3 regions of the Jejuibacter sp. L23 genome follow, and region 1 is predicted to be linked to each of the others. Evidence: predicted binding sites of a transcription regulator. Region 1 holds the regulator's gene; each other region holds the start of a gene.
What was found. The regulator CRP, encoded in region 1, controls carbon source genes, mostly activating them, when cyclic AMP is high. The targets are predictions, from matches to a motif close to ATGTGANNNNNNTCACAT.
Positions count from the first base shown of each region.

Region 2: SCU88_RS11455 (sugar transporter) is a predicted target of CRP. The motif match lies at 2,432-2,449, and genes of this name have one in related genera.
Region 3: SCU88_RS01700 (YjcB family protein) is a predicted target of CRP. The motif match lies at 2,052-2,069, and genes of this name have one in related genera.

Region 1 covers NZ_CP138199.1:4,801,131-4,805,650, reverse strand. Annotated here, with positions in the region: gene SCU88_RS23005 (YccS/YhfK family putative transporter) at 1-1,638, opposite strand, end outside; gene crp (cAMP-activated global transcriptional regulator CRP) at 1,711-2,343, opposite strand; gene SCU88_RS22995 (OsmC family protein) at 2,648-3,052, shown strand; gene SCU88_RS22990 (phosphoribulokinase) at 3,097-3,963, opposite strand; gene SCU88_RS22985 (YheU family protein) at 4,033-4,251, opposite strand; gene SCU88_RS22980 (hydrolase) at 4,252-4,520, opposite strand, start outside.
Region 2 covers NZ_CP138199.1:2,482,857-2,487,376, forward strand. Annotated here, with positions in the region: gene SCU88_RS11445 (MarC family NAAT transporter) at 1-276, shown strand, start outside; gene SCU88_RS11450 (HPP family protein) at 378-1,109, shown strand; gene SCU88_RS11455 (sugar transporter) at 1,150-2,349, opposite strand; gene SCU88_RS11460 (PhzF family phenazine biosynthesis isomerase) at 2,535-3,326, shown strand; gene tsuA (thiosulfate utilization transporter TsuA/YeeE) at 3,454-4,509, shown strand.
Region 3 covers NZ_CP138199.1:369,362-373,881, reverse strand. Annotated here, with positions in the region: gene SCU88_RS01715 (NCS2 family permease) at 1-694, opposite strand, end outside; gene soxR (redox-sensitive transcriptional activator SoxR) at 1,028-1,525, opposite strand; gene soxS (superoxide response transcriptional regulator SoxS) at 1,642-1,968, shown strand; gene SCU88_RS01700 (YjcB family protein) at 2,202-2,480, shown strand; gene SCU88_RS01695 (ABC transporter permease) at 2,509-3,633, opposite strand; gene SCU88_RS01690 (ABC transporter permease) at 3,630-4,520, opposite strand, start outside.

The DNA.
Region 1 (4,520 bases):
CATTCGCTCCCAGGCCAGCGGGCCGGGCTGTGGATCGTCGCTCAGGATCTGGCGGATGGCCTGCTGGTCGCGCTCCAGCGCATCGTGGGCATTCTGTCGTAGCAGGCCGCTCTGCCACTGAGGCCACAGCCAGACCATGCCGCCAAAGGCGATCAGGCAACCGAGCAGCGTATCCACCAGTCGGGTCATAATAAACTGCTCACCGCTCAGCGAAAGCAGTTGCAGGCTGTACACCGCAGTGATGGTAAATCCGACGGTCGCCAGCGCGTAATGTTTACGGATTATCAGGTAGCCAATCAGCGTTATCAGCAGCATTCCCGCCAGAATATAGCCCTGGGGTACGTTAAAGTGCAGCGCGCCCGCCGCAATTAACAGACCCGCGATAGTTCCCCCCGCCCGGTGCAGAATGCGTACCCGGGTGGCGCCATAGCCGTTCTGGGTGACAAACATGATGGTCATCAGTATCCACCAGGGTTTGGGCAGATTGAGCGCGGCGCCAAGCAGACTGGCGATGGCAAGCATGGTTCCAATGCGCGCTGCGCTACGCAGCGCCGAGGACTTCAGCGACAGATAGCTGCGCAGCGCCCGAAGCAGCGGAAGATGCTGTTGCCGGTCGGCCATCAGATCCCGAATATAGAGCGGGCGCTGGGTGCGCAGTAGTCGGGCGATACGGCTGAAGTGATAGTGGCAGAACTGCCCCACCGGGTTTTCCGGATGCTGGCGGGCAATCTTTTCCAGCGCGGAGATGGGTTTTTCCATGCTAAAGCGCCGGGGATAGCGGTGGTAGAGTATATCGTCGCTGACTACGCGCAGTCGGGCGGCCACGGTACGGGCCGCCCAGCGAATCACCGGTTCCGCGTGGCTCTGCTCTACCAGTTTCTGTACCTCTTCAGGCTGGTGAAGGCTGACGGAAATATGCTCCTGAAGATCCAGCGCCACCTGAAAGACGCGCAGCAGGCGCTTATAATCATTCTGGCGGCTGGTGGCAGATAGCATATGCAACTGCTGATAACAGAGGCTGATGAGATCCACCACCTTTTGCTGACGAATCAGCAGCGGCGGCAGCGCATTTTCCGGATCGGTATGCTGGGTCAGCAGGCTGTATTTGGCTTCGCAGTAGTCCGCCAGTTCGCGATAGAGCAGGCTCAGGGTCTCGCGTAGCGGCTGTTCACGCCACATCCAGAACCAGAACCAGTTAAAGGCGCCGTACCACAGGGTGCCGAGCGCATACAGCAGCATCGGCTGCCAGACCGGCATATTGCCGGCCAGCCCCAGAGTAAAGATCGCGGCGATAAGCGAAGCAGGCAACAGGCGGCCATGCAGGGCGCTGATTTCCGCCGTAACGCCCAGTAACAGCGCCATTCCGAAGAAGATGGCGGCCAGTGGCAGCTTTTCCATCAGCAGTAGCTGAACCATCAGGCTGCTAAAGGCGAACAGCGAGCCGCCGACGATCAGGCGTTTAAAGAAACGTTTATGGGGGGTATCCAGGCCCGCGATATTGCAACAGGCGGGAACCAGCGAGAAGAGCAGGCCCTGTTGCAGGCTACCGAATATTAGCCCGATAATCACCGGCAGCGACAGTACCAGGGTCTGACGCAGCGCATAGTTAACTTCGGGGTGATAGATCAGTCGGCGCATTGGCACAGGGTAACGCGTCAGTGGCAAAGAGAAAAACGGCGCGTTGCCACAACACGCCGTTACAGACCGGGATTAACGGGTACCGAAGACGACGATGGTTTTCCCGTGTGCGGAGATCAGGTTTTGATCTTCCAGCATCTTCAGAATACGGCCAACGGTTTCGCGGGAACAGCCCACGATCTGCCCAATTTCCTGACGGGTGATTTTGATCTGCATTCCGTCTGGATGGGTCATTGCGTCCGGCTGTTTTGCCAGGTTTAGCAGGGTCTGTGCGATACGACCTGTCACATCCAGGAAGGCGAGATTGCCCACTTTCTCTGAGGTGACCTGCAGACGGCGGGCCATCTGCGAGGAAAGGCGCATCAGAATGTCCGGGTTTACCTGGATCAGCTGACGGAATTTCTTATAGGAGATTTCAGCGACTTCGCAGGCGGTTTTCGCCCGTACCCAGGCGCTACGCTCCTGGCCTTCTTCGAATAGCCCCAGTTCACCAATGAAATCCCCCTGATTCAGGTAAGAGAGGATCATCTCTTTCCCTTCCTCATCTTTGATAAGTACTGCGACAGAGCCCTTAACGATGTAATAGAGGGTTTCGGCTTTTTCACCCTGATGAATAAGTGTGCTCTTCGATGGATACTTATGAATGTGGCAATGAGACAAAAACCATTCGAGAGTCGGGTCTGTTTGCGGTTTGCCAAGCACCATGCGCGGTTATCCTCTGGTTATAAGCTGACGCCCGGAAGAATATGGGCCTCCGGGCGTATTGATCGTTTGTCCCCGCTCTTGGGGATCTGGCATGAGAAAAGCCTGTAAGCTACATAAATTTCACGTGAAATTTCATCCCGTACGCGCTTCGCCGCGCCGCGAGAGGGTATCCTCAGTGTTTTAGCATAGCTTTTTCCGGGTGTCTCCTATTGTCTCGTTTCAGCTTGACCCGGATCGCCTTCTGTTGCGACTTTCTTTGCGGCGGCTTACTCTGTGGGGAAAATGGCTTGATGGGAGCGACAACATGCAGTCACGAGTAAAATGGGTTGAGGGCCTGACTTTCCTGGGTGAGTCCGCCTCCGGGCATCAGGTGCTGATGGACGGGAATTCCGGCGACAAGGCCCCCAGTCCGATGGAGATGGTGCTGATGGCGGTGGGAAGCTGTAGCGCCATCGATGTGGTCTCTATTCTGCAAAAGGGTCGCCACGGCGTGACCGACTGCGAGGTGAAGCTAACCTCGGAGCGTCGTGAAGAGGCGCCGCGCCTGTTCACTCATATCAATCTGCACTTTATCGTTACCGGCCAGGATCTGAAAGACAATGCGGTGTCGCGTGCGGTGGATTTGTCTGCCGAGAAATACTGCTCTGTGGCGCTGATGTTGGGTAAAGCGGTGAATATCACCCATTCATATGAGGTGGTGGAAGGCTGATGCTGGCTGGGGAGGGGAGACAGATTCCCCTCCCCAGCCAGGGATTAGGCTATCTTTTTACCTTCCATAATGCGCCGCACCAGCGGCGTCATAATCAGCTCCATCGCCAGTCCCATCTTGCCGCCCGGCACCACCAGCGTATTGATATGCGAGATAAACGAGCCCTGCAGCATCGCCAGCAGCCAGGGATAATCGACCTCCAGATCCCGGAAGTGGATCACCACAAAGCTTTCATCCAGCGACGGGATCTCTCTGGCGGCGAAGGGATTAGAGGTATCTACCGTCGGCACGCGCTGGAAGTTGATGTGGGTACGTGAGAACTGCGGGGTGATGTAGTTAATGTAGTCTTCCATCGAACGCACCACCGAATCCATCACGGCTTCACGGGAATGGCCGCGCTCGCTGGTGTCGCGCACCAGTTTCTGAATCCACTCCAGGTTGACGATGGGTACTACGCCGACCAGTAGATCCACATGCTGCGCCACATCGTGCTGCGAGGTGACCACGCCGCCGTGCAGCCCTTCGTAGAACAGTACGTCCGTAGGTTCTGGTAGCGGCTGCCAGGGAGTAAAGGTGCCTGGCACCTGATCCCAGGGCACTGCTTCATCGTAGGTATGTAGATATTTGCGGGACTTTCCCGTACCGCTATGACCATATTCGGTAAAGGTATTTTCCAGCAGACCAAAGTCATTGGCGTCCGGGCCGAAATAGCTGATATGGCGCCCTAAATCCCGGGCCTTGCGAATCTCCATATCCATTTCCGGGCGGGTATAGCGGTGGAAACTGTCACCTTCGAGCTCGGCGGCTCTGAGCCCGAGTTCGGCGAAAATCTTACGAAATGCGATGCTGGTGGTGGTGGTTCCCGCACCGCTGGAACCGGTGACGGCGATAATCGGATGCCTGGTGGACATAGCTGAGCAACTCCTTGAGTACAGGGGTGTAGCCACTGAAACACGGCGAATTGTTTGGTAAACCAGATATTAGCCGCGGAATTGCGAGCGCGGCATGATGTTGACCGTTTCATAAAGTTCCGACCATACCACAACGGCTTCGCCGGTTTGTAGCTGATGCTTTACATCCGCCACTTTTTGTTCGAGCGAACGCTCATGTTCACCGTAATCGGTGCCTTCGCGCAACACAAAGGCTTCTATCAGGCTATCCAGCGTTTCCGCCGATATCTGCTGCCAGGGAATAATCATTTATCCATCCAGGAATTGACTTAACCAGTCGGGAATACGTTTTTCCAGCCACATTTCCGGGTGTCGTAGTGTTCCCCCCACGAAGCCGACGTGGCCACCGTGCTCGGTCAGCTGATACTCAATGTTGGGGGGCAGATGGTCGAGATCCGGAATGACCTGGTGATCCATAAAGGGATCGTCTTTCGCGTGGATAATCAGCGTCGGTCGGGCGATTTGCGGCAGCATTGGCAGTGCGCTACAGCGTCGGTAGTAGTCCAGAGCATCACGAA
Region 2 (4,520 bases), 2.3 Mb from region 1:
GGGCCAGGCACTATTGCCATGATCATCAGCTCAGCCTCTACCGTGAAGCATGGTATCGATTTTCCTGACTGGGTGATTCTGGTGTCGCCGGTACTGATTTTCCTTAGCGTCAGCCTGATTCTGTGGGCCTGCCTGCGTAGCTCCGGCACTATTATGCGGCTGGTGGGAAAGGGAGGAATTGAAGCGATTTCCCGACTGATGGGCTTCCTGCTGGTCTGTATGGGCGTGCAGTTTATTATTAACGGCGTGCTGGAGATCGTCTCTCAATATCATTAATTCCGCGGGGCGTCAGGCACAATAAAAACATGGTTGTTAATATCAGGTTAAATCAAGAGAATAAAAACTATGTTCTTTGCATGACCTGAGTGAGCAGTACCATGTTAAGCGTTCTGTCCGCGTCCCTGTTTGCGCGGATCCGCATTTTTCTCGGCCGCCTGAAACCCCACGCCCTGCCGGTGGCCAGCAAACATATCCTCCTCTGTTCTATTGGCGCGGGTACCGGGCTGGCGGTGACCGGCATGTTCAGCCACTGGCTGCTCGGCGGCGTCAATCTGTGGTTTATCGCGCCAATGGGTGCTTCCGCCGTATTACTGTTCGGCGTTCCGGCAAGCCCCCTGGCTCAGCCCTGGTCTATCGTTGGCGGTAATGTGCTGTCGGCGCTGATTGGCGTCTCTGTGGGGATGCTGGTGCCTGATGTGGCGCTGGCATGCGGTCTGGCGGCCGGACTGGCGATTGCTGCCATGTATTTTATGCGCTGCCTGCATCCGCCCGGCGGCGCGGTGGCGTTAACGGCGATCCTCGGTGGGGCGGACGTTGCGCACGAAGGCTACCACTTTGTGCTGACGCCGGTGTTGCTCAATTCCCTGATGCTGGCCGTGCTGGCGATGATCTTCAACAACCTGGTAGGGCGTCGTTATCCGCATCCGCTGGCCGAAGAAGAGGTGAAGTCCCGGGGGGTGTCGCAAGGGGCATCGGTGACCCGTGAAGATATTCACGCCGCGCTGCTCGACGGTCAGTTTCTGGATATTGATGAAGATGACGTTCAGGAGCTGTTGGAGAAGATCGAGCATAAAGCGGCTATGCGCAAGGCGCAAGCACGCCGGAATTGAGGGTAGATCCCCACCGACCAGGGGCCGGTGGGAGAGGCTATCAGGAGTGATGAGGCTGCTGTTCCAGCGTTCTGGTGGGCCAGCGGCGGAATACCACCAGTGACCAGACCAGCGCTGCCAGGGCCGGAATGGCGCCCACATAGCCGATATCGGCCATCGACAGATGCAGACTGACCTGATTCCCCAGCAGCGCGCCCGCGCCGATACCAATATTAAAGATGCCGGAAAACAGCGCCATCGCCACGTCGGTGGCATCCGGCGCCAGCGCCAGCACTTTCACCTGCATGCCAAGGCCGATCACCATCATCGCGATACCCCAGAACAGGCTCAGCGCGATCAGGCCATTGCTGCTGCCGGATACCGGATACAGCAACATCAGGCAGACCAGCAGCGTGGCGATGGCGGCGCTGACCAGGGTTGATGCATGCAGGTTGCCCAGCTTGCTGAAAATAATGCTGCCGATAATGCCGGCGCCGCCCAGAATCAGCAACAGAATGGTGGCGAACCCGGCACTGAAACCGGCGACCGTCATCACAAAGGGCTCGATGTAACTGTAAGCGGTGTAGTGGGCGGTAACCACCACGGCCACCAGCAGATAGATGCCCACCAGCGCCGGGCGGCGGAACAGTTCCGGTAGACTCTTAAGCGAGCCGGAGTGTTCGCTGGGCAGTTTCGGCAGCAGTTTCATCAGGCTCAGCAGGGTTAACAGCGCCACCGCGCCGATGCCCAGGAAGGTGACGCGCCAGCCCAGATACTGACCCACCATGCGGCCCAGCGGCAGACCCAGCACCATGGCCAGCGCGGTACCGGTGGCGATCAGGCTCAGGGCCTGGGCGCGTTTGCCGTGTGGCGCCATACGAATGGCCAGCGAGGCGGTGATCGACCAGAAGATGGCGTGGGCGCAGGCGATACCAATGCGGCTCAGCACCAGTACCTGGAAGTTCCAGGCCAGATAAGAGAGCACATGACTGGCGATGAAGACCACGAACAACCCAATCAGCAGCCCGCGTCGTTCAAATTTTGCCGTCAGCAGCATAAACGGCAGCGACAGCAGCGCCACCACCCACGCATAGATGGTCAGCATAATGCCCACCTGGGCAGTCTGCATATTAAAACTCTGTGCAATATCCGACAGCAGGCCCACGGGCGCAAACTCCGTGGTGTTGAAGATAAACGCGGCGATGGCAAGCGTAACAACGCGCAGCCACGCGACTTTGCGGGAGACTGTGTTTACCGTCATAAAAGTGTTTTGCGCCTGTTAATTCGAAAGGAGGAAGAAAGGCGCCGATCTTAAAACCTCGCTCGGGCAAAACACAACGATTTTGTGACGAATCTCTCACTTCTTTACAATGACGACGCTCCCCCTGGCGCGGTGACTGACGGCGTGTTAATAACAGCGTAAGGGATATTCTGAGGATATAAATGATGCAGGCGATTGATTTCTGGTTGGTTGATGCGTTCAGCGACCGACCGTTTGGCGGGAATGCGGCGGCGGTTTGCCCGTTAACGGACTGGTTACCGGATGAGGTGATGTTACAGATGGCCAGACAGCATAACCAGTCGGAAACCGCCTTTCTGGTGCGTAGCGATAGCGGTTTTGAACTGCGCTGGTTCACCACCCATGCCGAAATCGACCTGTGTGGCCACGCCACCCTGGCCGCGGCTCACGTGATTTTCGAATATCTCGACTGGCCGGACACCTCGATTCGCTTCAGCACCCGCTTTGTGGGAGAGCTTCAGGTCACCCGCAATGGCGAATGGTTAACCCTGGATTTGCCTGCGCGTGACTGCAGGCCCGAAACGCCGCCCCAGGCGCTGTTACAGGCGCTGGGCATCGACCAGGCCCGCTCGGTCAGTAAAGGCAAATGCTGGCTGGTGGAGCTTTCAAGCCGTGAACAGGTGGAAGCGCTGCAGCCGGATTTCGCTTTGATGCGCCAGATTGGCGGGCTGAATAAGGTATGCGTAACGGCAGCGGACAGCGAATATGATTTTGTCAGCCGCTTCTTCAGCCCTGAAGTGACGATGCCGGAAGATCCGGTGACTGGCTCGGCCCACACCATGCTGATCCCCTGGTGGGGTGCAAAGCTGGGGAAAACCCGGATGCGGGCCCGCCAGGTGTCGGAACGGGGCGGCGATCTGCGCTGTGAATGGCTGGAGGACCGGGTCAAAATCGGCGGGCAGGCCCGAACCTATATGATGGGCAAGGTTTTTCTGTAATCTAATGCCCTGAATACTGAGCTAATTCTTAAAAAACATATGTTATCGCCTTTGGTTATTGGCCCCGTAATGGTGACACGCGAAATAATTTCACGATTAGCTGATTAACACCAAATGGCGATTTTTTATGTGGTATACGATCTTTTCCGGGCTGATTTGCGGCGCGCTGCTGGGGTTTGTGATGCAGCGCGGTCGTTTCTGCCTGACCGGCGGTTTTCGCGATATGTACATCGCGAAGAATAACCGCATCTTCTATGCGCTGCTGATAGCGATAGCCGTGCAGAGCATCGGGGTGTTTACCCTGATCGCCGGTGGCTGGCTGAGCTATGACGCAGGCGCTTTCCCCTGGTTTGGCACCGTCTTCGGTGGCTATGTCTTCGGCATCGGCATTGTGATGGCGGGCGGCTGTGCTACCGGCACCTGGTATCGCGCCGGTGAAGGACTGCTGGGTAGCTGGATTGCGCTGTTCGCCTATATGCTGACCAGCGCGGTGATGCGTTCGGCGCATATGACTGACTTTAACCATCAGGTCAAAGGGCTCAGCACCGCCCATAACTCCATCGCCGAGACCCTGGGTATATCGGTATGGCCGTTGATTGCGCTGCTGCTGGTGGTAACTCTGGCGGTGGTGGCGAAAGAGCTGCGTAAGCCGAAGCTGAAAATGGCCATGCTGCCGCCGAAGCGCAGCGGTCTGGCGCATTTGCTGTTTGAAAAGCGCTGGCATCCCTTTATTACGGCGATCCTGATTGGCCTGATCGCCACCCTGGCCTGGCCCCTGAGTGAAGCCACCGGCCGCCACTTTGGGTTGGGGATCACCTCTCCCAGCGCCAATATTATTCAGTACCTGGTCATGGGCGACAGTAAATTCCTGAACTGGGGCGTGTTCCTGGTGCTGGGGATCTTCCTGGGCTCGTTTATCGCCGCGAAAGCCAGCCGCGAATTCCGGCTGCGCGCCGCCGATGCCCGTACCTCGGTCCGCAGCTTTGGCGGCGGTATTCTGATGGGCTTCGGCGCCAGCATTGCCGGGGGCTGCTCTATTGGTAACGGTCTGGTGATGACCGCCATGATGACCTGGCAGGGCTGGGTGGGGCTGGTCTTTATGATTCTGGGCGTCTGGACCGCCTCCTGGTTCCTGTTCGTACGCCCGCAACGCAAAGCGCGTCTGCAGACCGCTTCTGCCTGATCTATTTTTAA
Region 3 (4,520 bases), 850 kb from region 1:
CAAACAGAGAGCCGCTAAAGTGCACCGCGGGATCGAAAATCATACCGATAATTGAGATGGCAATAATGGTCAGCAGAATGCCACCTGGCACCTTGCGCCGCTCCAGGCCAATAATGGTCGCCAGCCCCAGCAACGACATCATCACCGGAAAGCTGGTGAAGTCGCCAAAAGCGACTGGTAACCCTTCCAGCGGATTTCTTACCACCAGTTTGACGCTATCAGCCGCAATGAGCAGCAAAAACAGGCCAATCCCGACGCCGGTCCCCTGAGCGACGCCCATGGGTAGGTTGCGTAAAATCCAGCCGCGAATACCGGTCGCAGAGATTACCGTAAACAGTACCCCCATCAGGAAGACCGCGCCCAGCGCCACCGGCACGCTGATCTGCTGGCCCAGCACCAGGCTGAAAGCGGTAAACGCCGTCAGCGACAGGGCACAGCCGATCGCCAGCGGCAGATTTGCCCACAGCCCCATGGCAATGGAGCCGACGCCCGCCACCAGGCAGGTCGCCACAAACACCGCGGCGGGCGGAAAGCCAGCCTTGCCGAGCATGCCCGGCACCACAATCACCGAGTAGACCATGGCCAGGAAGGTGGTAAGACCCGCCACCACCTCGCGGCGCACCGTACTGCCGCGCGCGGATATCTTGAACCAGGCGTCCAGAGAGCCGCCGGCACGCGGAGAAGGAGTAGACATAGTTGAAATATCCCCTGATGCTTTTTTATGAAGTTACCGTTACGCGCAGTGAACAGCCCTATGCTGGCTAAACGTCTTTCGTCCCGGGCATTGCCATGGCGTTAAAAAGGGGGTACCCCGGCAATGCAAACGTTTAACCCCGCGCGTAAAAAACGGTCGGAAATTTAAGGCAAACGATTATCCTGGCATCATTAGGGGGTTTTCAACCAAACTTTGCCCCTTTTAGATAAAAAAAACCAATACTGTCTGTTTTTCACCCAAAGGATGCGCAAACGATGTCGTTGCTGCGCAAACCGTTAACAGACGCGCGAACATTTGATCAACCTTACGCCGTTAATCGTCATCCGTTCCGGATCTATGCGGCGCCCGATCGGCGGGCTCTTCCAGCAGTCGTGCCCCGGCTCCTTCGGCGCCCAGTCGGTCATTCGGGTTACGTAGCGGGCAATCCTTACGCGACAGGCAGCCGCAACCGATACAGCCATCCAGCTCATCACGCAGGGCAACCAGCGTATTGATGCGTCGCTCCAGCTCTTCGCGCCACGTCGATGACAGCGCCTTCCACTCTTTGGCGCTCAGCGTATGGCCTTCGGGCAGCACGCTAAAGGCTTCGCTAATGGTTGCCAACGGAATGCCGATACGCTGGGCTATCTTGATGATCGCTACATAACGCAGCACATCGCGGGTATAACGCCGCTGATTACCGGCATTGCGCTGACTGTGAATCAGTCCTTTGCTTTCATAAAAGTGCAGCGCCGAAACGGCAACGCCACTACGCCTGGCCACTTCACCCGGCGTCAGCAGGGTTTTTAGTCGGGATGATTTCTTTTCCAAAACCGCTTTACCTCAAGTTAACTTGAGGAATTATACTCGTCGCCAGTAAAAAGTACGATACCCAACTCGCCAGGAGCCTGGCGACCGGGGGTATAAGAAGATAAGAGAGGATGCCTATGTCGCCACATCAGGAGATTATCCATACCTTAACGCAATGGATTGATGATCATATCGACCAGCCGCTCAACATTGACGCCGTCGCACAAAAATCCGGTTATTCGAAGTGGTACCTTCAGCGGATGTTCCGCTCGGTCATGCACCAGACGCTGGGCGAATATATCCGCCAGCGGCGCCTGGCCATGGCGGCCGAAGCGCTACGCACCACCCAACGGCCTATTTTTGATATCGCCATGGATTTTGGCTACGTCTCACAGCAAACTTTCTCACGGGTTTTCCGCCGCGAGTTTGACCGCACGCCTACCGACTATCGTCACCACGCCTGAAGACCACGGGCGGCGTCGACTGCCGCCCGAATAGTTTTTTTGTTGCTAAAAAATCCCTCAACCCCTGGTGAATTAATCAACAAATGTGATATAGTTCACATGTCCTATGCAACAGGACACCCATTTACATTTTCTGTTATGACTTATTCCCTTTGACGGCCCCGGGTCACCCTTATCGCGCGCTCTGCGTCATGCCGTTATGCGTAATAGGTTTGCTTCGAGGATGAGGTTTCATGGCTACGATCACCACGGGTGTGGTTCTAATGCGCTGGCAGCTGTTAAGCGCACTGTTGATGTTTTTTGCCAGCACGCTGAATATTCAGTTTCGTCGTTCCGAGTCCCCTGTACTGGCGGTACTTTCCACCGGACTGGGCATTGCCGCTTCATGCTGGTTCGCTACCGGACTGCTGGGCATGAGCCTCGATTTCGCGGCGATTTGGACCAATGTTAAAGACGTAACGATGGAAGTAATGAGTCACACCCCGCCCGACTGGCCGGTCGTTATGACCTGATTCAGAAGGCTCCCTCTGGGGAGCCTTTTTAGCGTTTAAGCAGAGTGCGCAGCCTGACTCTGTCCCGCAACAGCCCAATAACTACCCCCAGCAGCGCATAAAATGCCCCCAGCAGTAGCAGCATCGCCACATCATTGAGCGCACTTTGCCAGGATAGCCCCATCTGGTTCACTCCGGCTATCGCCTTGGCCGCCCAGGTTGAAGGAATCATAAAGGCAATGCCCCGCACCCAGTCCGGCATCGCCTGTAGCGGCCAAATGGTTCCCGACAGATAAAACACCGGCATGGTGATAAACGACAGGGTCAGGTAGATCATCTCCACGCTGCGCAGGCATTCGGTCAGGAACTTGCCCAACCCCAATACCGCCAGCAGGAACGGGAAGGTTAATAGCAGTAGCTCTGGTATCGCCGCAGTCTGACGATAACCCAGCACCCAGGGCCACAGCACGAACAGCACAATGGAGAGAAACAGCCAGATAGGCAGCAGCGCCGATAGACCGCCCAAATAGACCGGCAGCGGCGGCTTGCCCTGTGCATTCAACACAATGCTGACCCGCACGCTGGCGATCATCAGCGAGTGCTGAAGTAACAGCACCAACAGCCCGGGAAAGACGATTGCCGCAAAGCTGATTCCCGGATTAAACAGATCCCGGGCCTGGCCGATAATGGGCGTCATGACAATCTGCGCCTGGCGTTCGCTAAAGCCACTGCGCAGCAACAACGCCTGATCGTAGTGGTTCAGCATCTCCTGATACGCCGACTGCACATCCTGCTGAATCTGGCCGTTAGCCAGTCGGTTGGTCGCATCGCCATACACCGGCACCGTGACCGCCTTACCCGACAAAATCTTCTGTTCCAGATCGGTCGGCATAATGATAACGGCAAACAGCTTACGCCAGCCCAGATCGTGAATCGCTTTATCCAGACTGTCGTAACCCACCATTTTGACTTTAGAGGTGGCGTCCAGGTTGCGAATCAACAGACGGCTGGCTGAACTGTGGTCCTGATCGATGACCGCTACTGGTAGATCCCAGACCGTGCGATGAACGTATACCGTACTCATTACGCACAGCGAGATCAGCAACATCATCCACATCGGCCGCTCCAGCAACCCCATCAGCACCTTACTGAAGGTGGCCCAGTACGCTTTCACAGCACCACCTCCTGCTTACGCAAGCGCGCCGGAAGACGACGACACACCAGCAGTCCGGTCACCAACGGGTAGACGAGTAGCAGCGCGCAGACACTGAATACCGGACGTACCGGTACCTGACGCAGGAAAATATCAAACATGGCATAGAGCGCGTGAGTCAGCGGCTCGAGATTAGAGATAATCTGCGCTGGCAACGACATTGACAGTTCCGGCACCACGGTACCGGAGAAGGTCAAGGCGATACTGACCATAATCCCCATCATGGTGTAGGCGGTTATCGCACTGCCGGTAAAGGTGAACAGCAGAATCCCCAGACTCTGGGCCGCCATCACGTAGAAGAAGCCAACAAGCAGCATATAGATGGGATTCCCCACCACCCGGGCGTCGAAGATCCACACCAGCAACGCCAGTTCCGCCATCAGTAACGTGGTATAGCACAGGGTGTATGGTGCCAGTTTTCCCAGCAGCGACATACTGAAAGAGCTGGAATAAATCAGCGGCTTACTGCGCGCCAGCACGTAGATCATGCAGGTCACAACAAACAACTGTATCAGGTGGATCGTGGCAGCAAACTGCTGATAGTAAACGTAGCTGCCGCTGGCGTTAAACAGACTGTCGTAGGAGAGTGAGACCTGCGCCAGGGCCGGCAACGTTTTACCAATGCTGGCCGCAATAATCGAACGATAGTTGCTGTTGAGATCGGATATCAGCCCGCTAAAGTCCTGAGTAGAGTAGAGCCCGGCCCCGTAAAACAGCGCGTTATAATAGAACACCACCTGGGGCTGGCGACCCGCCAGCGCATCCGACTCAAAGTCTGGCGGGATATAGACCATGCCGTAGTCCAGCGCATTGCGCAAACGACTCTGCGCTTCTTCCAGTCCACCTGC